3 regions of the Azospirillum sp. UFLA03-27 genome follow, and region 1 is predicted to be linked to each of the others. Evidence: riboswitches for the same ligand, from Rfam matches in the RefSeq annotation. Region 1 holds a riboswitch; each other region holds the start of a gene.

Region 1 (7,628 bases):
GGTCTTCACCTGGGCCAGATACATGTCGTGGAACATGCGGCCGTTCGCGGCGATCTTGCCGTTCTTGGTGAACATGTCGCTGACCGTGGTCTCGCGCATCTTGGCGGCGACCTTGTCCGCATCGTCCGAGCCGACGGCCTCGACCGCCTTCAGATAGTGGCGGACGGCGGAGTAGACGCCGGCCTGGACCATGGTCGGCTTGCGGCCAGCCTTGGCCTCGAACTTCTTCGTCCACTCGCGAGTCTGCTCGTCCGTGTCCCAGTAGAAGCCGGTGGTCAGCAGCAGGCCCTGGGAGGCCTGGAGGCCCAGCGCGTGGATGTCGCTGATGAACAGCAGCAGCCCGGCGAGGCTCTGGCCCGACTGGGTGATGCCGAACTCCGACGCCTGCTTGACGGCGTTGGTGGCGTCGCCGCCCGCGTTGGCGAGGCCGATCACGTCGGCCTTCGAGGCCTGGGCCTGAAGCAGGTAGGACGAGAAGTCGGCGTTGCCCAGCGGATGGCGGACGTTGCCCGCGACCTTGCCGTCGAGCTGCTTGACCATCTTCGAGGTCTCATCCTCCAGCGAGTGGCCGAAGGCGTAGTCCGCGGTGATGAAGTACCAGTTCTTCTTGCCCTGTTCGACCAGCGCGCGGGCGGTGCCGGCGGCCATGGCGTAGTTGTCGTAGGTCCACTGGAAGCCGTAGGGGCTGCAGGACTTGCCGCTGAGGTCGGTCGAGCCCGGGCCGGACATCAGGAAGATGCGCTTCTTGTCCTTGGTGATGCCCTGGACGGCCAGCGCCGCGGCGGAGTTCGGCACGTCGGCGATGACGTCCACGTTGCCGGCGTCAATCCACTCGCGCGCCGTGTTGGCGGCGATGTCGGCCTTGTTCTGGTGATCGGCGACGACGATCTCGATCGGCGCGCCGGCGATCTTGCCGCCGAACTCCTCAGCCGCCAGACGAGCGGCGATGGCCGAGCCTTCGCCGGCGAGGTCGGCGTAGATGCCGGACCGGTCGTTCATCACGCCGATCTTGATCACGTTGTTGGAGACCTGGGCGTGCGCGGCCCCGGCGGTCAGCGCCAGCAATGCGGTCCCGCAAAGCAACGTCTTGAGCATTTCGAACTCCCTTCGATTGGCTTTGTTTTGAGTGTGTTCAGCAGAGGGGGGGGGGGTTAACGGGTCAGACACCCAGATAGGTGTGCAGCTTGTCCATGTTCTGGGCGAGCTGGTCGTTGGGGATCATGTCCACGACATGGCCTTCCTCCATCACGTAATGGCGGTCGGCGATGGTCGCGGCGAAGCGGAAATTCTGCTCCACCAAGACGATGGTGAAGCCGCGCTGCTTCAGCTTGCGCACCGCCACGCCGATCTGCTCGATGATGACGGGGGCGAGGCCCTCGGTCGGCTCATCGAGAAGGATCAGGTCGGCGCCGGTGCGCAGGATGCGCGCGATGGCCAGCATCTGCTGCTCACCGCCGGACAAGCGCGTGCCCTGGGTGGTGCCGCGGCCCTGGAGGTTGGGGAACAGCTCGTAGATCTGCGGCACGGTCATGCCACCCGACTTCACCACCGGCGGCAGCATCAGGTTCTCGTCCACGCTGAGCGAGGCGAAGATGCCGCGCTCCTCCGGGACATAGCCGATGCCGAGGCGGGGGATCTTGTGCTGCGCCATGCCGATCAGCTCCTTGCCCTGGAAGCGGATCGAGCCGTTGCGCTTGCCGACGATGCCCATGATCGAGCGCATGGTGGTCGTCTTGCCGGCGCCGTTGCGGCCCAGCAGGGTCACCACCTCGCCCTGGCGCACGTCGATGTTGACGCCGTGCAGCACGTGGCTTTCGCCGTAGAAGGCCTGGAGGTCGCGGATCTCCAGCATCGCGGTCTTCACGGTCGCACCGTCAGGCATGGCCCACCTCACCCGTCCCCATATAGGCTTCCATGACCTGCGGGTTGCGCGATACGACGTCGTATGCGCCCTCGGCCAGGATCTCGCCGCGGCGGAGCACGGTGATGGTGTCCGACAGGTGGGCAACGACCGACAGGTTGTGCTCCACCATCAGAATGGTGCGGTCGGCGGAGACGCGCTTGATGAGGGCGGCGGTGCCCTCGATGTCCTCGTGGCCCATGCCGGCCAGCGGCTCGTCGAGCAGCATCACCTCCGGGTCGAGCGCCAGCGTCGTGGCGATCTCCAGCGCGCGCTTGCGGCCGTAGGGCAGCTCGGCGGCGGTGTGGCCGGCCCAGGGGGTCAGGTTCACCGCCTCGATCAGTTCCTCGGCGCGGTCGTGCAGGTCGTGCAGGCTGGCCTCCGGCTTCCAGAAATGGAAGCTGGTGCCGCGCGGGCGCTGCAACGCGACGCGGACATTCTCCAGGACGCTGAGGTGCGGGAAGACCGCGGAGATCTGGAAGGAGCGCACCATGCCGAGCAGCGCCACGTCGGCGGGCTTCATGGCGGTGATGTCGCGCCCCTTGTAGAGGATCTGGCCGCGCGTCGGCGTCAGGAACTTGGTCAGCAGGTTGAAGACCGTGCTCTTGCCGGCGCCGTTCGGGCCGATCAGCGCGTGGATCGTGCCGCGGCGAACCTGGAGGTTCACCTCCTTCACCGCGATGAAGCCCTTGAACTCCTTCGAGAGTCCGCGCGCTTCCAGAATGATGTCGTCGGCCATGGGTGCCGCTTTTCCCTCCCTGTTCGTCCGCGTCGTCTGCCGGTCCGCGTTTTTGGTTGAGCTGATATAAGCACAGGGCATGCCAATTGTGGGGAAATTCGTTAGTTCATTGAAACTGTTGAATTCATCAAAGGCGGCGACCGCATCGCACGCGGTCCGGAGTGTCAGCTTTCCAGACAGACTGTACCGATCTTCCGACACACCAACGGCGGGATGGGCGGACCGTTCCGGGTTCGATGGCACGCTTTGCGGGCGCCAAATGGCCGCTTGCAAATCGGGGGTCCGCCTGCAATTCTGCGCCCCCGACGGTGCCCCGTCCGCCGTGAAGGCGCGGGGATAATAGGGAATGCGGTGCGGATCCGGATGGGGTCCAAGGCCGCGGCTGCCCCCGCAACTGTATGCGGCGAGTCCGCCTCCGGAAATGCCACGGGCCGACAGGCCGGGAAGGCGGGAGGCGCGGCGACGACCCGCGAGCCAGGAAACCTGCCGCCAGACCGAAACTCATCCAATCCGCCGGGTGTGGCGGAGACAGGGAAACCAGATCATGACGCATCGCGCCGCCCTCCGTCCGTCCGCCGGGAAGACCCCGGCCACCGTCATCACCGGCTTTCTCGGTGCCGGCAAGACGACGCTGATCCGCAGCCTTCTGGAGCAGGCCGGCGGGCGCCGTCTGGCGCTGATCATCAACGAGTTCGGCGATGTCGGCATCGACGGCGAGATCCTGCGCGCCTGCGGCGACCCGACCTGCACCGAGGACGACGTGATCGAGCTGGCGAACGGCTGCCTGTGCTGCACCGTCGCCGACGACTTCGTCCCGGCCATCGAGAAGCTGCTGTCGCGCCCCCAGCCGCCGGAGCACATCATCATCGAGACGAGCGGCTTGGCCCTGCCGAAGCCGCTCGTCCAGGCCTTCCACTGGCCGGCGATCAAGACGCGGGTGACGGTGGACGGGGTGGTCGCGGTGGTCGACGCCGCCGCCGCCGCGGAGGGCCGCTTCGCCCCCGATCCGGCGGCGCTGGCCGCCCAGGCCGCCGAGGCCGGACAGCTCGACCACGAGACGCCGGTGGAGGAGGTGTTCGAGGACCAGCTCCTCTGCGCCGACCTGATCGTGGTGAACAAGACCGATCTGGTCGAGGCCGCCGATCTGGCGAAGGTCGAGGACCTGATCCGCGCCGCCATGGCAGAGGGCGGCATGGCGGCGGGCGGTATTGGGCGCGAGCCCAAGATCCTGCGCGCCAGCAACGGCAAGGTCGATCCGGTGGTGCTTCTCGGCGTCGGGGCCGGGGCCGAGGACGACCTCGCCAACCGCCCCAGCCACCATGACGAGGAGGAGGGTCACGATCACGACGATTTCACCAGCTTCGTCGTGGAACTCGGCCCGCAGCCCGACCCGGCGGCGCTGGCGAAGACGCTGGAGCGGGTCGCCGCCGCCCATGGCGTGCTGCGCCTGAAGGGCTTCATCGACGTGCCGGGCAAGCCGATGCGCCTTCTGGTGCAGGGCGTGGGGACGCGCATCCAGACCCATTTCGACCGCTTCTGGAAGCCCGACGAGCCGCGCCGCAGCCGTCTGGTGGTGATCGGCGAGACGGGCCTGGACCGCGACGCCGTGACCGCGGCGCTGGAGTGATTTTTGGCCTTCACAACCCTCTCCCCTCTGGGGAGAGGGTGGCCCGCAGGGCCGGTGAGGGGGGTGCGCTTACGCCGGACGTTCCGCCACGTGCAACCCCCTTACCCTAACCCTCTCCCCAGAGGGGAGAGGGACATTTCGAAAAGCTCTCGGTCATGCACCTACTCGCCGCCCGCCAGGAAGACCTCGACGCCGGCCCCCAGGCCGTGGATCTGGGGCAGAGCCCGGCGGACCTCGTCGTCCTGTCCTTCTCCGACAGCGACCTGACGGCGCTCGCCGCCTGCTGGAAGCGCCACCGCGACACAATGCCGACCCTCCGGCTGGCGAATCTCGCGCGGCTGGGGCACCCGCTGTCGGTGGACCTCTACGTCGACTCTGTGATCCGCAAGGCGAAGCTGGTGATTCTGCGCCTGCTCGGCGGGGCGGGCTACTGGCGCTATGGGCTGGACCATGTCGCCGCCGCCTGCCGGGAGTCCGGGGTGGCGCTGGCCGTGCTGCCCGGCTGCGCCCAGCCGAACCCCGCCCTGGAGGGCTACGGCACCGTTCCGGCCGAGGCCGCGCAACGGCTGTGGCGCGGTTTTACCGAGGGCGGGCCGGACAACATGGCCAACCTGCTGGCCTACGCCGCCACTCTGAGCGGGCAGGACCGCCCCTGGCGCGAGCCGGCGCCGGTCCCCCGCTTCGGCGTCTATGAGGGCTGGTCCGGCCACGTCACCGGGCCATGCGCGCCGGTCGTCTTCTACCGCTCCCACCTGCTGGCCGGCGATCTGGAACCGGTGCACGCGCTGTGCGACGCGCTGGCCGCGCGCGGCCTCGCCCCGCTGCCGCTGTTCGTGGCGAGCCTGAAGGAGCCGGACTGCGCCGCCTGGATGCGCGCCACCCTGACCGCCCGCGACGCCGCCGTCGTGATGAACCTGACCGGCTTCTCGGCGGCGCGCGAGGACGGGTCGCCGCTGGAGGCCAACGGCACACCGGTGTTGCAAGCGGTGCTGTCCACCACGCCGGAGGAGGGCTGGCGCGGCTCCGCCCGCGGCATGGGGCCGTCCGACCTCGCCATGAACGTCGTGCTGCCGGAGATGGACGGGCGCATCCTGACCCGTGCCATCGCCTTCAAGGCCGAAGGGGCGCTGGACCCCGACCTGGAGTTCGCTCCGACGCTGATTCGCCCGGTGCCCGACCGGGTGGCCTTCGCCGCCAATCTGGCCGCCGCCTGGGTTCGGCTGGGCGCCACCCCGCGGGCCGGGCGCAAGCTGGCGCTGGTGCTGTCCGACTATCCGGGGCCGGGCGGCGGCATCGGCCACGCGGTCGGCCTCGACACCCCGGCGAGCGTCGTCGGCATCCTGGAGCGGCTGCGCGCCGAGGGCTACGCGCTGGACGGGCTTCCCGCCGGGTCCGCCGCCCTGATGGAGACGCTGACCGGCGGGACCACCGCCGCGCTGAGTTTGGAGGACTACCGCCGCCTCGCCCCCGCCGAGGTCCGTGGCCGCATCGCCGCCACCTGGGGCGACGAGGGGGCCGACCCGCATTCCGACGGCACCGCCTTCCGCTTCACGGTGCTGACCTGCGGCAACGTCGCCGTCGCCGTGCAGCCGAGCCGCGGTCACGGCCCGCTGACCACCACCCAGCACCACGACCCGGAGACGCCACCCAGCCACGGCTATCATGCCTTCCACCTCTGGCTCCGCCATGTTCTGGGCGTCCACGCGCTGGTGCAGGTGGGGGCGCATGGGACGCTGGAATGGCTGCCGGGCAAAGCCGTCGCCCTGTCCGCCGACTGCTGGCCGGAGATCGTCGCCGGTCCCCTGCCCTGCCTCTACCCCTTCATCGTCAACAACCCCGGCGAGGGTGCGCAGGCGCGCCGCCGGCTGGGCGCCGTCCTGATCGGCCATCTGACCCCGCCGCCGGTCGAGGCCGGGCTGCACGGCGACCTTGCCGCGCTTGAAACGGCCATCGACGAATACTCGATGGCGACTGGGCTGGACCCGCGGCGTCTGGGCACGCTGCGGCAGACCATCCTGGACCTCGCCTGGAGTTCCGGCGTCGCCGCCGACTGCAACCTCCGGCCCGACGACGACCCCGACGCCATCCTCAGCCGCCTCGACGCCCATCTCTGCGACATCAAGGAGATGCAGATCCGCGACGGGCTGCATGTCTTCGGCACCACGCCGGAGCCGGAGCGCCGCGCCCGCCTGCTCGCCGCCGTCGCCCGCTTCGGCAAAGCGGAGGAGGTCTCCCCGGCGCTGGACGCCTGCGGCGAAGCCGAGATGGCCGCCTTGCTGGACGGGCTGGACGGGCGCTTCGTGAGACCCGGCCCCGGCGGTTCCCCGGCAAGGGGGCGGGCCGACACGCTGCCCACCGGACGGAACCTCTACGCGCTCGACCCGCGCGGCGTGCCGACGCCGACCGCCTGGACGCTGGGCTGGCAGGCGGCGGACGCGCTGATCACCCGCTACCTGCAGGACCACGGCGACTGGCCGAGGCGGCTGGTGGTGGATTGCTGGGGCACGCCGGCCATGCGCACCGGCGGCGACGAGTTGGCCCAGGCCATGGCCCTGCTCGGCGTGCGCCCTCTGTGGGAGAACGGCTCCGGCCGGGTCACCGGCTTCGAGGTGATGCCGGCCTCCGTCCTCGGCCGTCCGCGCGTGGACGTGACTCTGCGCATCTCCGGCCTGTTCCGCGACGTCTTCCCGCAGCAGATCGCCCTGTTCGATCAGGCCGTCCGCGCCGTGATGGCGGAGGACGAGCCCGACGACGTGAACCCCGTCGCCGCCGCGCTCCGCACCGACCGCGCTGAATTGGAAACCGGCGGCACCCCGGCGGCGGAGGCGGAGCGCTGGGCCAGCGCGCGGGTCTTCGGCGCGGCCCCCGGCGCCTACGGCACGGCGCTGCCCGGCCTGATCGCACGCGGCGACTGGGCCGCGCGGGCCGACTTCGGCGCCGCCTATCTGGAGGGAAGCTGCCACGCCTACGGCAAGGGGCTGGAGGGCGTGCCGCTGCCCAGCCTGTTCCGCCGCCGCATCGGCGGGGCCGACGCGCTCGTCCACCACCAGGACCAGCGGGAGCATGACCTGCTCTCCACCGACGGCTTCATGCAGTATGAGGGCGGATTCTCCGCCGCTGCCGCCTTGGTCGACAACGACCCGGCGCTGTACCATCTCGACAGCTCGGAGCCGGAGAGCCTGACCGTCCGCACGCTGGGCGAGGAGATCGCCCGCGTCCTGCGCGGCCGGGCGGCCAACCCGCGCTGGATCGACGGAATGATGCGCCACGGTTACCGCGGCGCCGGGGAGCTGGCGGCGAGCGTGGACACGCTGTTCGCCTTCGCCGCAACCACCACGGCGGTGCGGCCCCATCATTTCGAA
Region 2 (8,532 bases), on a different contig from region 1:
TTGTCGACGCTCAGGCTGTATTCGATCAGGTAGCCGGTCAGAAACTCCAGCCCTTTCTCGGAGCCCTGGAAATGAAAGACGCCAGCCGCGAAAATCATCGCCAGCGTGGAATAGGCCGCGCAGCGCATCAGCGCCTCGCGGCCGGAGATCACATGGGATTTCTTGGAAAATACACCAAGATCAAAGGCCAAAAGCACGCCAACGAAGACGGCGAAGCCGGCCCACATTAAAACGATTTGGTCCATGGAACTGTCCCTTGCTTCATGCCCTCCGCTCCCGCAAGCGGAGACTTCGATCGTCACATGAGCAGTCCGACATCACCGATGCGCCACGGCGGGACGCATCGGCCAGAGGGGCCCGGACTGGAATCGTGACCGCAAGGTCTGCGGTCACCGGAAAAGCGCACACGACGGCTCGGCCGCGGCGCGTCAGGACACCCGCCTCCATCGTTTGCCGTGGAGACGTGGCGGTCGGTCAGGATGTTGGTTCGGTGCGGTCCATGTCGATGTCTCCCAAAGGCCCGTCGGGTGCCGTCGTCCGGCGGTGGACCTTGTGGGGGAGCGGGACCCAGGGGGAAGAACAGGGCCAGCTTCCGCAAGGCCGCGCCAAGACAACGGCTCTATGGGAAGTCCGACATCACAGCGCCGGGCGACGCTGCCAGAGGGGCCCGGACCTCAACCGTCATGTAGTCAGGCCCCCGCCCGTCGACAAGAGGGGGAAGCGGCCTTTGCGGGCCGTGATCGATGCGAAGGCCGCAGGCGCCGACACCAGCCGGTTGATCGCCCAAGGGTTGCCGGATTTCCAGACGGGAGCCGGCTTTGCGAATTCCGCATTGCCCATGGATGATTCCGCACCGGCGGGTTGTTCGTAGCGATTGACGGAAATTCACGGCAGGACACCCACAATGATGCGGCGTTCCATTCTGCTCGGCTGCCTGCTGGCGGCCGGATTGGCCGGTTGCGGCCCGCGTTTCGAGACGGTCGCAAGCTATTTTCCACCCGTCAGCGAGGCGGGAAAGCTCTGTGTCGCCCAGTGCAAGCAGGCACAGACGATCTGCCAATCCGCAAAGGAACTGGCCGTTCAGACCTGCCGGGCCGAGGCGACGACCCGCGCCCAGGGCGAATATCAGTCCTATCTCCGTTCCTTGCCCAAAGATGTGGACAAGAAGAAGATCAAGACGTTCAGCGATTTCGACCGGGACCCCAGCTGCTACAGCAACCTCACCTGCTCCTCCGATTACAATGATTGCTACAAATCCTGCGGCGGCCGGATCGAGGCGCAGACCTATTGCGTCGGCAATTGCAAGGAAATGGTACCGCCCATGCCGGATGGGGCGGCGATCGGGCCGAGAACCACGCTCTGACAACGGCCGGGCGAGGACGGGCGGATTGCGGCTTGACCGGAGCCGTTCCGCCCGCGTAGCTTCGCACCCGACGGTTGCCCGAAAGGGCTGAAAATGGGAACACGGTGCGGACCCCGCGGCAATTGGCCGTGCGAGGGTTCTACGCCGGGGCTGCCCCCGCAACTGTAAGCGGCGAGTCGTCCATCGGAATGCCACTGGGACCGCGATCCTGGGAAGGCGATGGGCCGACGATAACCCGCGAGCCAGGAGACCTGCCGTCAGTCGTGGTCACACGCGAACACGTTCGGGCGGGGTGCACCGAAGGTCGTCGAACCGGGACTCCGTTCGCGGAGCGTCCGGTGGGACTTCGTTCGCGGTGACGTGCCACCGGCGTCCCGCCTGAGGTCTCAATGAGTGTCCGCGTTCCCCGTCTTCACCGGACGGCGTCCTTCGCCGCCCTTCTGGGAAGCCTAGCCCTTCCCGTGTCGGCCTTCCCTACGTCGGCCTTCGCCGATTCCACCACCATCACGATGCTTCCGCCGGTCTCGGTGACCGCCAACCGCGTCCCCACCGCCGCCGAGGAAACCGGCAGCGCCCTGACCGTCATCACCCGCCAGGAATTGGAGCAGCGCCAGACCCGTCTACTGTCCGACGCGCTGCGCGCGGTGCCCGGCGTCGCCGTCAACCGCACCGGCCCGATGGGCACCCTGACCCAGCTCCGCATCCGCGGGTCGGAGGGCAACCAGACGCTCGTCCTGATCGACGGGATCGAGGTGAACGATCCGGCGTCCGGCTCCGAATACGACTTCGCCAACCTGCTGGCCGGCGACGTGGAGCGCGTCGAGGTGCTGCGCGGCCCGCAGAGCGCGCTTTACGGCTCCGACGCGGTCGGCGGCGTCGTCAACATCGTGACCCGCCGCGGCGCCGGCGCCCCCCGGTTCCGCGCCGCCGTGGAGGGCGGGTCCTTCGGCACCGCGGCCGGGCGGGCCTCCTTCGGCACCGGGACCGACCGCTACGACCTGTTCCTCAGCGGCCAGGGCGTCACCAGCGACGGCGTGTCGGTCGCCGACACGCGGCTCGGCAACCCGGAGAAGGACGGCTACCGCAACGGCACGCTGACCGGAAACGCCGCCGTCCGCCCGACCGAGCGCAGCGAGATCGCGGTGACCGGCCGCTACACCCGCTTCCACGCCGACACCGACGGTTTCGTCGGCGGGCGCGGCGCCGTCGATGACGGGACCAGCACCGCCGGGGAGCAATATTTCGGGCGAGTCCAGGGCAAGATCGCCCTTCTCGACGGAAAGTGGGAGCACATCGTCGGCCTGACCCATGGCCGCCAGCAGCGCGATTACCGCGACGACGCCAAGACGGTGACCAGCCGCTACGACGGGCGCAAGACCAAGGCCGACTATCAGACCAACCTCACTCTGAACAGCGGCCCTGCCGACCATGTGCTGACCGCCGCCGTGGAGCATGAGGAGGACAAGGCGATCAGCCGCAGCAGCTTCTCCAGCTTCGACCGCTCCATCGGCTCCACCGGGCTGGTGGGCCAGTACAAGCTGGGGCTGTTCGACCGGCTGACCCTGACCGGCAGCGTCCGCCACGACGCGAACGACCTGTTCCGCGACGCCACCACCTGGCGCACCACGGCGGCCTATCTGATTGAAGAGAGCGGGACGAAGCTGCGCGCCTCCTACGGCACCGGCGTCAAGAACCCCACCCTGTTCGAGCTGTACGGCTACACCGCCACCTACGCCGGCAACCCGACCCTGAAGCCGGAACGGGCGCGCGGCTGGGACGCCGGCTTCGACCAGTCGCTGTGGGGCACGCGGGCCTCCGTGGACGGCACGTGGTTCGACCAGCGCATCCGCGACCTGGTCACCGGCACCGGGCGGACCTCCGTCAACATGCCGGGCGAGTCCCGCGTCCGCGGCGTCGAGCTTGGACTGTCGGTGGAGCCGATGGACCGGCTGACCGTGCGCGGTTCCTACACCTGGACCGACGGCGCGGATTCCACGGGGGCGGAGCTGGTGCGCCGGCCCAAGCAGCTCGCCAGCCTGACCGTCAACCACCGCTTCCTGGAGGACCGGGCGAACGCCAACCTCGGCGTCGTGTACAACGGGCGGTCCAGCGACTGGGCCTACGATCCCGTCTACAACCGGCAGGTCGTGAGCCTCGCCCCCTACACGCTGGTCAACATGGCCGGGTCCTACGCGCTGTCCGAGGGGGTCGAACTCTTCGGGCGCGTGGAGAACCTGTTCGACCGCCGGTACCAGGAGGTCTGGACCTACGGCGCCCCGGGACGGGCCGGGTATCTCGGGCTGCGGCTGTCGCTGTGAGGCCCTTCCGTCTCGGGCTGGCCGCCGCCCTCCTGCTGATCGCGGGAGGGCCGGCGGCGGCGTGGGAGGCGCCGCCCGCAAAGCCGCCCATCAAACCACAGCGCATCGTCTCCCTGAATCTCTGCGCCGACGAGCTGCTGTTGCGGCTCGTCGGGCCGGAGCGCCTCGCCGCGGTCACGTGGCTGGCGCGCGATCCCCGCGCCTCCACCGTCGCGGCGCTGGCGGCGGGGGTGCCGGTCAACCACGGGACGGCGGAGGAAATCCTGCCGCTCAACCCCGACCTGATCGTCGCCGGGCGCTACACCACGCGGGTCGCGGTCGGGCTGCTGACGCGGCTGGACGCGCCGCTGCTGGAGTTGGACGTCCCGCAGAGCGTGGCGGGGGTGGTGGAGCAGATCCGCGGCCTCGCCCGCGCCGTCGGCGAGCCGGACCGGGGGGAGGCGCTGGTCGCCGACCTGCGCGCCCGCCTCGACGCCCTGCCCCCCGCCGCGCCCGGACAGCGCCCGACCGCGGTGGTGCTGCGCCCCAACGGTTTCGTCGCCGGGTCCGGGGCGCTGGTCGACGAACTCCTGGCCCGCGCCGGGCTGGAGAACATGGCCGACCGCCTGCCGCTGGGCAGCCAGGGCGCCCTGCCGCTGGAGGCCATCATTCTGGGCGGGGCGGACGTGCTGATCATCGACGCCGCACCCGACGCGCCGCCGTCGCTGGCCGGCGCCCTGCTGCACCACCCGGCCCTGAAGGCTTTGGAGCGTCCGGTCCGCACGCTGTCGCTGCCCTCCCGCCTGTGGACCTGCCCCGGCCCGCAGACCGCCGAGGCCGCGGAACGGCTGGCCGCTGCGCGGGAGGCCGTGCCATGACGGTTGCTGCGACGTGGGAGTCCCGCATCCCCTACCCCGCCCTGCTCGCCGGGCTGACGGGTCTGGCGCTGGTGCTCTGCGCGGTGTCGGCGGCGGTCGGCTATGTGCCGTTCGACCTGGGCGCCGCTTTGTCCGACTGGCTCGCCGGTCGCCCGACCCTGGCCGCGCTGGTGCTGGGCGAACTGCGCCTGCCGCGCGCCCTGCTGGGCCTGCTGGTCGGCTTCAGCCTGGGGCTGACCGGGGCAGCGATGCAGGGCTGGCTGCGCAACCCGCTGGCCGAGCCAGGGCTGGTCGGCGTGTCGAGCGCCGCGGCGCTGGGCGCGGTGATCGTCTTCTACAGCGGCCTGTCCGCCGCGCTGTCGCTGGCCCTGCCGCTCGGCGGCATGGCCGGAGCGGCCACCGCCGCGGTGCTGCTGAACCTGATGGCGGCGCGGGGGGCCGGAACGACGGCGCTGGTCATCGGCGGCATCGCCATCAACAGCCTCGCCGGGTCGCTGACCGCGCTGGCCCTCAACCTCGCTCCCAACCCCTACGCGGCGCTGGAGATCGTGTTCTGGCTGATGGGGTCGCTGGCCGACCGCGGCACCGACCAGCTCTGGCTCGTCCTGCCGCCGATGCTGGCGGGCTGGGCGCTCTGCCTGTCCGGCGCCCGCGCGCTCGACGCGCTGACCCTGGGGGAGGACGCGGCGCGCAGCCTGGGCTTCGACCTCACCGGGCTGCGCGTCCGGCTGATCGCCGGGGCGGCGCTGGCGGTGGGCAGCGCGGTGTCGGTCACCGGCGCCGTGGGCTTCGTCGGGCTGGTGGCCCCGCACCTGATGCGCCCGCTGGCCGGGGCGCGGCCCGGACGGCTTCTGCTGCTGGCGGGCCTCGCCGGGGCGTGCCTGACGCTGGCCGCGGACATCGCGGTCCGGCTGCTGCCGACGCGACCGGAACTGAAGCTGGGCGTGGTCACCGCCCTGATCGGGGCGCCCTTCCTGATCGTCCTGATCGCCCGGCTGCGGCGGGAGGAGGCCTGATGCGCATCGAAACCCACGGCCTGTCCGCCAAAGCCGGCGGACGCACCATCCTGACGGGTGTCAATGTTACCATCGAGCCCGGCGCCTTCACCGGGCTGATCGGCCCGAACGGCGCCGGCAAGACCACCCTGCTGCGCCTCCTCGCCGATCTCGCCGAACCGGCGGCTGGCCGCGTCACCTTCGACGGACGGACCGCGGCGCAGGCCGGGCGCCGGGTGCTCGCCCGCAGCATCGCCTATCTGCCGCAGAGCGGCCCGGTGCATTGGCCGCTGCGCGCCGAGGCGCTGGTCCTGCTGGGCCGCCTTCCCCACCGCGGCCCTCTGGGCGGGATCACCGCGGCGGACCGCGCGGCGGTGGAGCGGGCGCTGTCCACCGCCGACGCCGCCCACCTGCGCGGGCGGATCGTCGGCACCCTGTCGGGGGGCGAGCGGATGCGCGTCCTGCTCGCCCGCGCCCTGGCGACCGAGGCGCCCGTGCTGCTGGCCGACGAGCCGGTCGCCGCGCTCGATCCCGGCCATCAGCTCGCCTGCATGGCGCTGCTGCGCGACGCCGCCCGCCGGGGCAACGGCGTGGTGGCGGTGTTGCACGACCTGACCCTGGCCGCCCGCTTCTGCGACCGGCTGATCCTGCTGTCGGACGGCGGCGTGCTGGCCGACGGACCGCCCGCACGGGTGCTAACCGACGACCATCTGCGCGCCGCCTACGGCATCGCCGTCCACCGCGGCACGGCCGGCGGCGAATCCTTCCTGCTTCCCTGGCACGCCCTGCCATCCCCGCGTTCCGAACCGGAGACCCCTTGATGAGCGACATGCCTTCCCTGCTGCGCGACGCGCTGAACGACCCGGCCACCGGCTGGAGCCTCGGCGCGTTCGGCGCCATCGCGGAGTTCGTCCGCGACCCGGACGAACCCGTCACCCTGCACGTGGACGGCCCGGAGCTGGAGGCGCGGACCGCCCGCGGCGGGCTGCGCCTGCGCCCCACGCCGGCCATCCGCGCGGTGCCCTACCGGACGCGCAACGGCAGCCTCGCCGTGGCCCTCTGCCTGCCCCGTCACGTCGCCGCGATGAACCGGCGCCGCGTGGTGACCGAGCTGGGTCCCGACCACGAGGCCATCGCCGGAGCGGACCGCGACGCCCGGCTGTTCGACCTCGGGCTGGACGTCTTCCAGACCGACGTCTGCGTGCGCAGCGCCGACCCCGCCACCATCGCCCGCCTGCGCGCGGTGGTCGGGACGGAGCTGCTGGCGCCGGGCAATCCCTTGCCCCCCGACCTGCCGGCGCTCAGCCCCGACCGCGTCTTCATCGGCCCGTTCGGCCGGATCGAAGTCAGCCAGCCGATCCCGCCGCCCGACGGCCGCAGCCCGGAGGGTCCGCACACCCACGTCCTGCCGAAGCTGCTGGCCCACGGCCGGACCCACGCGGCGACCGTCCCGATTCCCGACGGCTGGGTGCCCAGCCTGTACCTGTCCCCGCCCGCCGGGTCCTTTGCTGCGTGGGAGGGTCTTGGGGGCTGAAATCCCGCCGCCGCACCCCGGATCACAGATCCGGCGGGGTGCGGGCCGGCAGATGCAGGGTCGCCAGGGTGCCGCCCCCGGAGCGCGAGGCGATGGTGAAGGATCCGCCCAGCCGGTCCGTCGCCAGATTGTCCACGATGTTCAGGCCGAGCCCGACCGAGCCGGTACCGCGGCGGGTGGTGAAGAAGGGCTCCAGGATGCGCCCGGCGGTCCCCTCCGCGATGCCGGCCCCGTCGTCGGCGACGGACAGCAAAACCGTCTCAGGTCCCGACGCCGCAGCCCCAATCGTCACCAGCCCATGCCGCCCCGCCGGAAAGGCATGTTCCAGGGCGTTGCGAACAAGCTGCTCCAGAACCGCGGACAGGATCGCCGGGTTGCTGACCATGCGCAGGTCGGCGGGGCAGTCCACGGCCATGCGATGCCCCAGCGGCTCCCACTGCGGGCGCAGGCTCTCCGTCACCTGCTCCAGGAAGGGCCTCAGCGCGATGGTCTGGCGCAGCCCGCCGTGGTCCGCCGCCACCCCCTTGAAGCAGCGCACGATCTCCCCGGCGCGGGCGATGGTGCCGGACAGCAGGGCGGCCAGCTCCCCGGCGCTCGCCAGGAAGCGCTCCAGCTCGGCACGGCGGAGCTGGTTGGCGGCCAGCCGCTCCGTCATCGCGGCGACCCGGTCGCCGAGGTGGGACGCGCTGCCCAACGCCACGCCGATGGGCGTGTTGATCTCGTGGGCCACGCCGGCGACCATCTGGCGCAGCGCCGCCATCTTCTCGCGCTGGGCCTGGGCCAGCTTGCGCGTGCGCTCGCGGACCAGGGCCTCCAGATGCTCGTTCTCGTCCTTCAGGCTGCGGTTGGCCCGGCGCAGCGACAGGTGGGTGGCGACGCGGGCGCGCACGATGGCCGGGCTGAAGGGCTTGGTCACGTAATCGACGGCCCCGGTCTCCAGCCCGAAGGCCTCCTCCTCCGGGCTGGACAGGGAGGTGATGAAGATCACCGGGACGTCGGCGGTGGCCGGGTCGGTCTTCAGCAGCCGGCACACCGCGTAGCCGTCCAGCCCCGGCATCATCACGTCGAGCAGCACCAGCTCCGGCGGATCGGCGGAAGCCAGCTCCAGCGCGCGGCGGCCGGAGGTCGCGAAACGCACCTCGTGCCGGTCCTCCAGCACGCTGGCGAGCGCGCGGATGTTGGCCGTGTCGTCATCGACGATCAAAATGTGACCACCGCTCACGGCGTCGTCTCCCGGTCCCGTTCCCTGATCCATGCGGCGGCGAGCCGTTCCAGCGCCGCGCGGGCCGCAGCGAAATCCAACGCTTCCACGGCCCGTCCCATCTTGTCCATCGCCTCGTCATGGCCGCGCCCGGCCAGCAGGCCGCGCAGAGCGTCGAAGCGGGCCGCCGCCGACAGGCTGCCGCTGCGCAACGCCTCCTCCAGCGCGCGCAGCGCCTCGTCCAGCTTGCCCGGGTCGCCGAGA
Region 3 (5,999 bases), on a different contig from region 1:
CGGAGGGGGGCGGGCTAATCCGTAGGGGTCTTTGCCGCCGCGGGGTTATCGGTTGGATGATGGTTTACCCAATCGAACGAATCCCCGGAGCCATTCCGCCATGCCGACATTGCCGCACGGATCGCCCGACCGCGGGCTGAAGCCGTTCATCCTCGCCATTCATCGCGAAGCGCTGGAAACCGCCGCGGCCAAGGGGCTGACCGGCACTCTGGCGCAGGTCGCCGCTCTCCAGGACACCGCCAGCCTCGCCTCGGCCAAGGCCGGGCGTCTCGTCACGGAGGAGGAGGTGATGCGCCTGCTGCTTCGGGAGCGCCGCGCCCGTAAGATCCATGAGGCGATGGGAACCGCACCGGTCGCACCGGTCCGGAAGCCGGTGGCGGCCCCGTCCCGATTCCGCCTGGGGCGCTGGCGGACCGTGGCGATGGGCATGGCCCTCTCGGCGTCCTCGGGACTGGCTGGAAAGGTCCGCTTGTAGGAAACGGGCGGTGTGCGGTCCGCCGGTACCGAGTGAGTACGCCCATTGCCCTGTTGAGTGAGGCGCGGGGCGCACTGAGGCTGTCGCTTCCCCGCTGTTCGGCACGAAACACACAATGGGAGGTCTCATGTCCGTTCGCCTGGATCGCCGCCAATTGCTGCTCTCCGCCGGAGCCGCCGCGCTGGTGCTGGCCGTGGCGCCGCGCTTCGTCCTGGCCCAAACAACAGGGACCCAAACAACAGGGGGCCAGACACCGGGCGGCAAGGGATTCACGCTGCCGCCGCTGCCCTACGCGCCCGCCGCGCTGGAACCGCACATCGACGCGACGACCATGAGCGTGCATCACGGCAAGCACCATCAGGCTTATGTCGACAACCTCAACAAGGCGCTCGCCAACCACGGCGACCTTCAGGCGATGCCGCTGGCCGACCTGCTGAAGCGCGTCCCGGAACTGCCGGAAAGCATCCGCACCGCGGTGCGCAACAACGGTGGCGGGCACGCCAACCACAGCATGTTCTGGAGCATCATGGGGCCGAAGGCGGGCGGTGCCCCAGACGGCGAGGTCGGAGCGGCCATCGCGCGCGACTTCGGCAGCTTCGACGACTTCAAGACCCGCTTCAACACGGCGGGGGCCGGGCAGTTCGGCAGCGGCTGGGTCTTCGTCACCGCCGACCCGTCGTCGGGCAAACTCGCCATCGCCGCACGCCCGAACCAGGATTCGCCGGCCATGGAGGGGGTGCCCGTGCTGATGGGCAACGACGTGTGGGAGCACGCCTATTACCTGAAGTACCAGAATCGGCGCGCCGACTATCTGGCGGCCTGGTGGAACGTCGTCGACTGGGGCGCGGTGAACCGCCGCTACGCGGCGATCCGCAAGGGCGAACTGGTGATCTGACCGGCCAGCCTGACCTAAAACGGAAAAGGGCGGCGGGGATGTCCCCGCCGCCCTTCCTGCGAACCGTCTGGTCCAGAGGCCCGATCAGGCGCCCTGGTGCAGGCGGACGTTGAACAGCGGACCCTGGCTCTGGCGGCGCAGCGCCTTGGCGACAGCCAGCACGGCGAGGTCGGCCAGCGGCTCGACAATGATGACGGTCATGTAGGCGGCGCCGAAGGAGGCGACCTCCGTCATGGTCTCGGCGGTGAAGCCGTGTCCGTAGAAGGCCCAGAAGGCCACCCAGGCGACGATGCCGCCCTGGTAGGCGGTGGAGAGGGCGAGCGCCTGCGAGTACTTCAGGTCGACATAGGGGGTGGCGTCCGGAACGATCCGCTTCGCCAGCAGGCTGATGCCCCACAGCGGGACCAGCAGCGTGGTGACGTTCATGCCGTACTGCGGCAGGTCGAACGGCGCGAAGAACAGGCCCTGGATCAGCAGGCCGGCGGCGAGGCCGATGGAGGCCGCACCGGCGCCGAACAGCAGGAGCAGCGTCGAACCGAGGATCAGGTGAACCTCCGACACGCCCACGGGGTGGTGCGGGAACACCTCGAAGAAGCTGAAGACCAGCGCGGTGGCGATCAGGCTGCGCAGCACCAGCGGCGCGACCCCGCCGTTGTTGCGGACGTCGTCGCGCGCCAGCTTGCCGGCCATCGCGAAGCCGCCGGCGGCCGTCGCGTAGCTGAGAGCGATCTTGGCGCCGTCCACGACGCCGGGTTCGATGTGCATGCTCTATGCCCTTTCCGAGTCTGCCATGCGTTGGGAGGGCGTCGTTGCTGGCAGGCACCGGCATCGCAACCCCCTTGGTCCCCTTGGATGGGCGCACCGGAGGGACGGCTTGCGAAAGACGGGCGGCCTTTAGGCCGGACATCGGCAAGCGACCACCGGGGCACCCCGCCCGAGGACGTACGTTCGGTTACGGCAGGTCTCCTGGCTTGCGGGTCAAGGCGGCATCGTCCGGCCTTCCCGGCGCCCGTTTCCGCAGGCGGCGCCAGTGACACGGAAAGGACGAGGCCGCTCACCGCTCACAGTTGCGGGGGCAGCGCCGGATTTGCCGTTTCCCCCCGATCGGGGCGACGCACCGGCTTCCCTCTTAGCCCCGCGACCGGAGGGCGCGGGGAACCATAACCGGCGCCAGGGTAGGGGCGGGGTCCCCCGCCGTCAAGAGGGGGATGGCGACCCATCGGGGGAGTCGCACGGCTTCCTTGACACCGCTCCCGCGGAACCGACAAGGTCCGGCGGACTGCGCGAGGCCGGATCAACGGGCGAAGGACGGGGTTGCGGGCATGCTACCGGTTCATTTCCTGACCATCGTGCTGAACGGCGATCCCTTCATCCGCTACCACCTGGAGGTTTTCCGCCAACTTCCCTTCCCCTGGCATTGGCACGTCGTGGAAGGGGTGGCGGAGCAGGTCCGCGACTCCTCCTGGTGCGCGCAGCGGGGTGGGCGCGTTCCGCAGGACCTTCACCGCGACGGCCGCAGCAGCGACGGGACGTCGGCGTATCTCGACCGCATCGCCGCGGAGGAGCCCGGGCGCGTGTCGGTCTACCGCAAGCCGCCCGGCATGTTCTGGCAGGGCAAGGTGGAGATGGTGACCGCGCCGCTTGCCGCCATGACGGAGGACTGCCTGCTCTGGCAGGTCGATGCGGACGAGCTTTGGACGGCGGAGCAGATCACCCGGGCGCGCCGGATGTTCCTCGATTCGCCGTCGCGCACGGCGGCGCTGTACCTCTGCCACTTCTTCGTCGGCCCATCCTTGGTCCTCGACCGGCTGGACCAGTACGGCAATTACCGCGCCTACGAATGGCTGCGCACATGGCGGTACCGGCCGGGGGATTTCTGGCACTCACACGTCCCGCCCCGGCTGATGCGCCCGCAAGCCGATGGCGCCGCCGTCGATCTCGGCGCGACCAACCCCTTCCTGCACGAGGAGACGGCGGCGGGCGGGCTGGTCTTCCAGCATTTCGCCTACGCGACGCGGGAGCAGGTCGCGTTCAAGGAAATCTATTACGGCTACGACGGCGCGGTCGAGCGGTGGGACGCCCTGCAGACGGCGGGTCGAGCGGTCGGCAGCGGCACCCTTCCGCTGCGCGATTTCTTCCCCTGGGTGACCGACGCGGCGACCGTCGCCCGCGCCGAGCACGCCATGGTGGAGCCGCTGGCGCGCCCGGACGCCGACGGAGCCTGGGGCTTCGTACCGCCGGCGCGGGGCGCCTCGACCGCTCCGGCGGTGGCGCTGCTGCGGGGCTCAGGCCCCGCCGTTCGCCGCCGCACGCTCGTCCCCGGCGAACCGCCGCCGTTCCCGACCGACCTGATCCGAAGCGTCGGCGTGTTCCTGCTGGACGGTTTGGGTGCGGTGCTGCGGGCGTCCGGCTTCCTGCGGGAGTTGCGGCGGGCCTTGCCGCTGGCTCGAATCACCGTCTTTGCGACATCGGATGCGGAGGCGGTGCTCGCCCTCTGCCCCTACGTCAACCAGCGGGTCAACCTGCCGCCGCTGAAGGGACGGGCGCCCGACGACGCGCTGGTGACCGCCGTGCGCCAGGAGATCGGCCAGCAGTTCAGCGGCGCGTTCGATCTCACGATCAATCCTGGCCGGGGTGAGGACGCCAGCTTCGCCAACCGCCTGATGCAGGATACGGGGGCGCTGCTCCGCCTCGGTTGCAGGGTCGGCCGGCCGTTGCGCGGCTATTACGCCGACGCCTTCCTGACCCACGTCGCGCCGGCTCCCGCCGGCCTGCTGGGGGCGCTGACCGCCGGGGAGCCTGACCCCGCCACGGAGGTCTGGACCTCCCCTGCCGGCGAGCGGGCCGCCGTCGCGCTTCTGGCCGAGGGCGTTCCGGCGCGCTGGCGCTGCGCGGTCGGCCTGTCCGCGTCCGTCGGCACCGGCAGCCTGTCGGAGCTGTGCCGCCGCCTTGCCGCGCGCGGCGACACCGCCATGATCCTGGTCGGCGAGGAGGCCGCCAGGGGAGCCGCGGCTCGCATCGCCGGGGAGGCGGGGGGCGCCTGCGTGAACGCGGTCGGGCGGCTGGGTTTCGACGGGCTGTGCGCCCTGCTGCGGCGCTGCGACCTGTTCGTCGGGACCGGCGCCCCGGCGGAGGACATCGCCGTCGCGGCCGGGCTTCCCATGGTGGGAACCGGCCCGGAGCACGGCGATCCGACCGCCGGGGCGATGGAGAGCGCCATTACGGCTTGGCTGGCCGGCCGCACGTACTGACAAGCGTTCCCACCCAGCCTGTGAGATCCGAGAGGGGAAGCGTGGAAAAACGGAGGGACGGGCGCGCAAGGCGCTTGTGTTGGCGCGTTTGCGCCGCAATGATCCGCCCCCACCGAATCCCGGACGGCCGCAAGCGGCGCGCCGCAGCGGGGCAAAACCATGGATTGAATCCGGCGGCCCGGTAAGCACACGATGCGCAGAGCAGTCATGAAACCCCGTGCGGATTGGCGTCCGGGGCTCCGCAAATACCCCTACGGCGTCCGCGCCATGAGCGCCGGCGCCTTCTGGCGCGAGGATGTGCGGTACGAGTTCTCCGCACATCAGATCGACCTGATAGAAAGCGTCGCCGACGAGCTGCACACCATGCTGCGCGAGGCGCTGCGCGCGACGGTGGACGGGCGGGCGCTGGCCCGGCTGGGGGTCCGCGGCGGCGTGGCGCGGCTGCTCGAAGCCTCCTGGAACGACTATTGGGCCGCGGGGCGCCTGAACGAGCGGGCCGGCGGGCTGATCGGGCGGCTGACGCTGGCCTATGACGGGCGCGATTCGGTCAAGCTGCTGGCCTGCAACTACGACACCCCGGAAGGCCTTTTCGCCGCCTCGATCATTCAGCGCAACTGGCGCGAGGCCCTGATGGGCGATGCCAATCAGTTCAACGGTTTGCACGAGGGGCTGGTGGAGCGCTGGGAGGAGCTGGCGGCGGGCATGCCGGGCCGTGGGCTCGTCCATCTGGCCTGTGCCACCCCCGACCCGATGCGCGAGAGCGAGCTGGTCTATCTGGCCGCCACCGCGGCGGAGGCCGGGATCGCCACGCATCTGCTGCCGCTGCAAAGCCTGGGCTGGGACGGCCAGCGCTTCATCGACGACGAGGGGCGGGCGGCCTCCTGGCTGGCGAAGATCTACCCCTGGCAGGGGCTGGCCGACGACGCCTTCCTGCAGAAGCTGCGCATGGGCGGCATGAGCATGCTGTCCCCGCTGTGGTGCTGGCCGATGTCGAACCACGGGCTTCTGGCGACGCTGTGGTCGCTCTACCCGCGCCACCCGAACCTGTGCCGCGCCGCGCTCGACCCCGAGGAACTGGCGGGCTGCGACGCGGTGACCGAGCGCAGCCTGTTCGGGCTGGACGACGCGGCCCAGCGCATGACGGCGCACGGCCGCATCGTCTCGGACACCGGCGGCGCAGAGTATCCGGGGGGGCGGGTCTGGCTGGAAACCCCGCCGATCTTCGAGGAGGAGGGCGTCCACGCGCTCCTGCACTGCTGGATCATCGGGGACAAGTGCCTGGGCATGTCGGTCCGTGAATCGGCGGACCCGCGGGTCGGCCCCGACGCGGCGATGGTGCCGCACATCTTCCGCGGCTGACGGGCTTTCACGGGGTGGA

Evidence for each region. Region 1 has a riboswitch for cobalamin ahead of cobW (cobalamin biosynthesis protein CobW). Riboswitches for the same ligand answer to the same signal wherever they lie in the genome.
Region 2: it holds a riboswitch for cobalamin, as region 1 does, so the genes downstream of both, Q4I23_RS09195 (TonB-dependent receptor plug domain-containing protein) here and cobW (cobalamin biosynthesis protein CobW) in region 1, are expected to answer to the same signal.
Region 3: it holds a riboswitch for cobalamin, as region 1 does, so the genes downstream of both, Q4I23_RS28870 (energy-coupling factor ABC transporter permease) here and cobW (cobalamin biosynthesis protein CobW) in region 1, are expected to answer to the same signal.

The regions. Positions count from the first base shown of each region.
Region 1 is NZ_JAUQTX010000266.1:940-8,567, reverse strand. Features, by position in the region: gene Q4I23_RS27350 (ABC transporter substrate-binding protein) at 1-1,095, opposite strand, end outside; gene Q4I23_RS27345 (ABC transporter ATP-binding protein) at 1,160-1,882, opposite strand; gene Q4I23_RS27340 (ABC transporter ATP-binding protein) at 1,875-2,639, opposite strand; cobalamin riboswitch at 2,929-3,144, shown strand; gene cobW (cobalamin biosynthesis protein CobW) at 3,184-4,266, shown strand; gene cobN (cobaltochelatase subunit CobN) at 4,422-7,628, shown strand, end outside.
Region 2 is NZ_JAUQTX010000042.1:17,054-25,585, reverse strand. Features, by position in the region: gene Q4I23_RS09205 (TerC family protein) at 1-245, opposite strand, end outside; gene Q4I23_RS09200 (Aq_678 family protein) at 905-1,363, shown strand; cobalamin riboswitch at 1,418-1,636, shown strand; gene Q4I23_RS09195 (TonB-dependent receptor plug domain-containing protein) at 1,753-3,681, shown strand; gene Q4I23_RS09190 (ABC transporter substrate-binding protein) at 3,678-4,538, shown strand; gene Q4I23_RS09185 (FecCD family ABC transporter permease) at 4,535-5,554, shown strand; gene Q4I23_RS09180 (ABC transporter ATP-binding protein) at 5,554-6,354, shown strand; gene Q4I23_RS09175 (DUF6925 family protein) at 6,354-7,067, shown strand; gene Q4I23_RS09170 (sensor histidine kinase) at 7,090-8,289, opposite strand; gene Q4I23_RS09165 (hybrid sensor histidine kinase/response regulator) at 8,286-8,532, opposite strand, start outside.
Region 3 is NZ_JAUQTX010000305.1:158-6,156, forward strand. Features, by position in the region: gene Q4I23_RS28860 (hypothetical protein) at 101-475, shown strand; gene Q4I23_RS28865 (superoxide dismutase) at 603-1,370, shown strand; gene Q4I23_RS28870 (energy-coupling factor ABC transporter permease) at 1,455-2,135, opposite strand; cobalamin riboswitch at 2,310-2,548, opposite strand; gene Q4I23_RS28875 (hypothetical protein) at 2,693-4,621, shown strand; gene Q4I23_RS28880 (glutathionylspermidine synthase family protein) at 4,829-5,980, shown strand.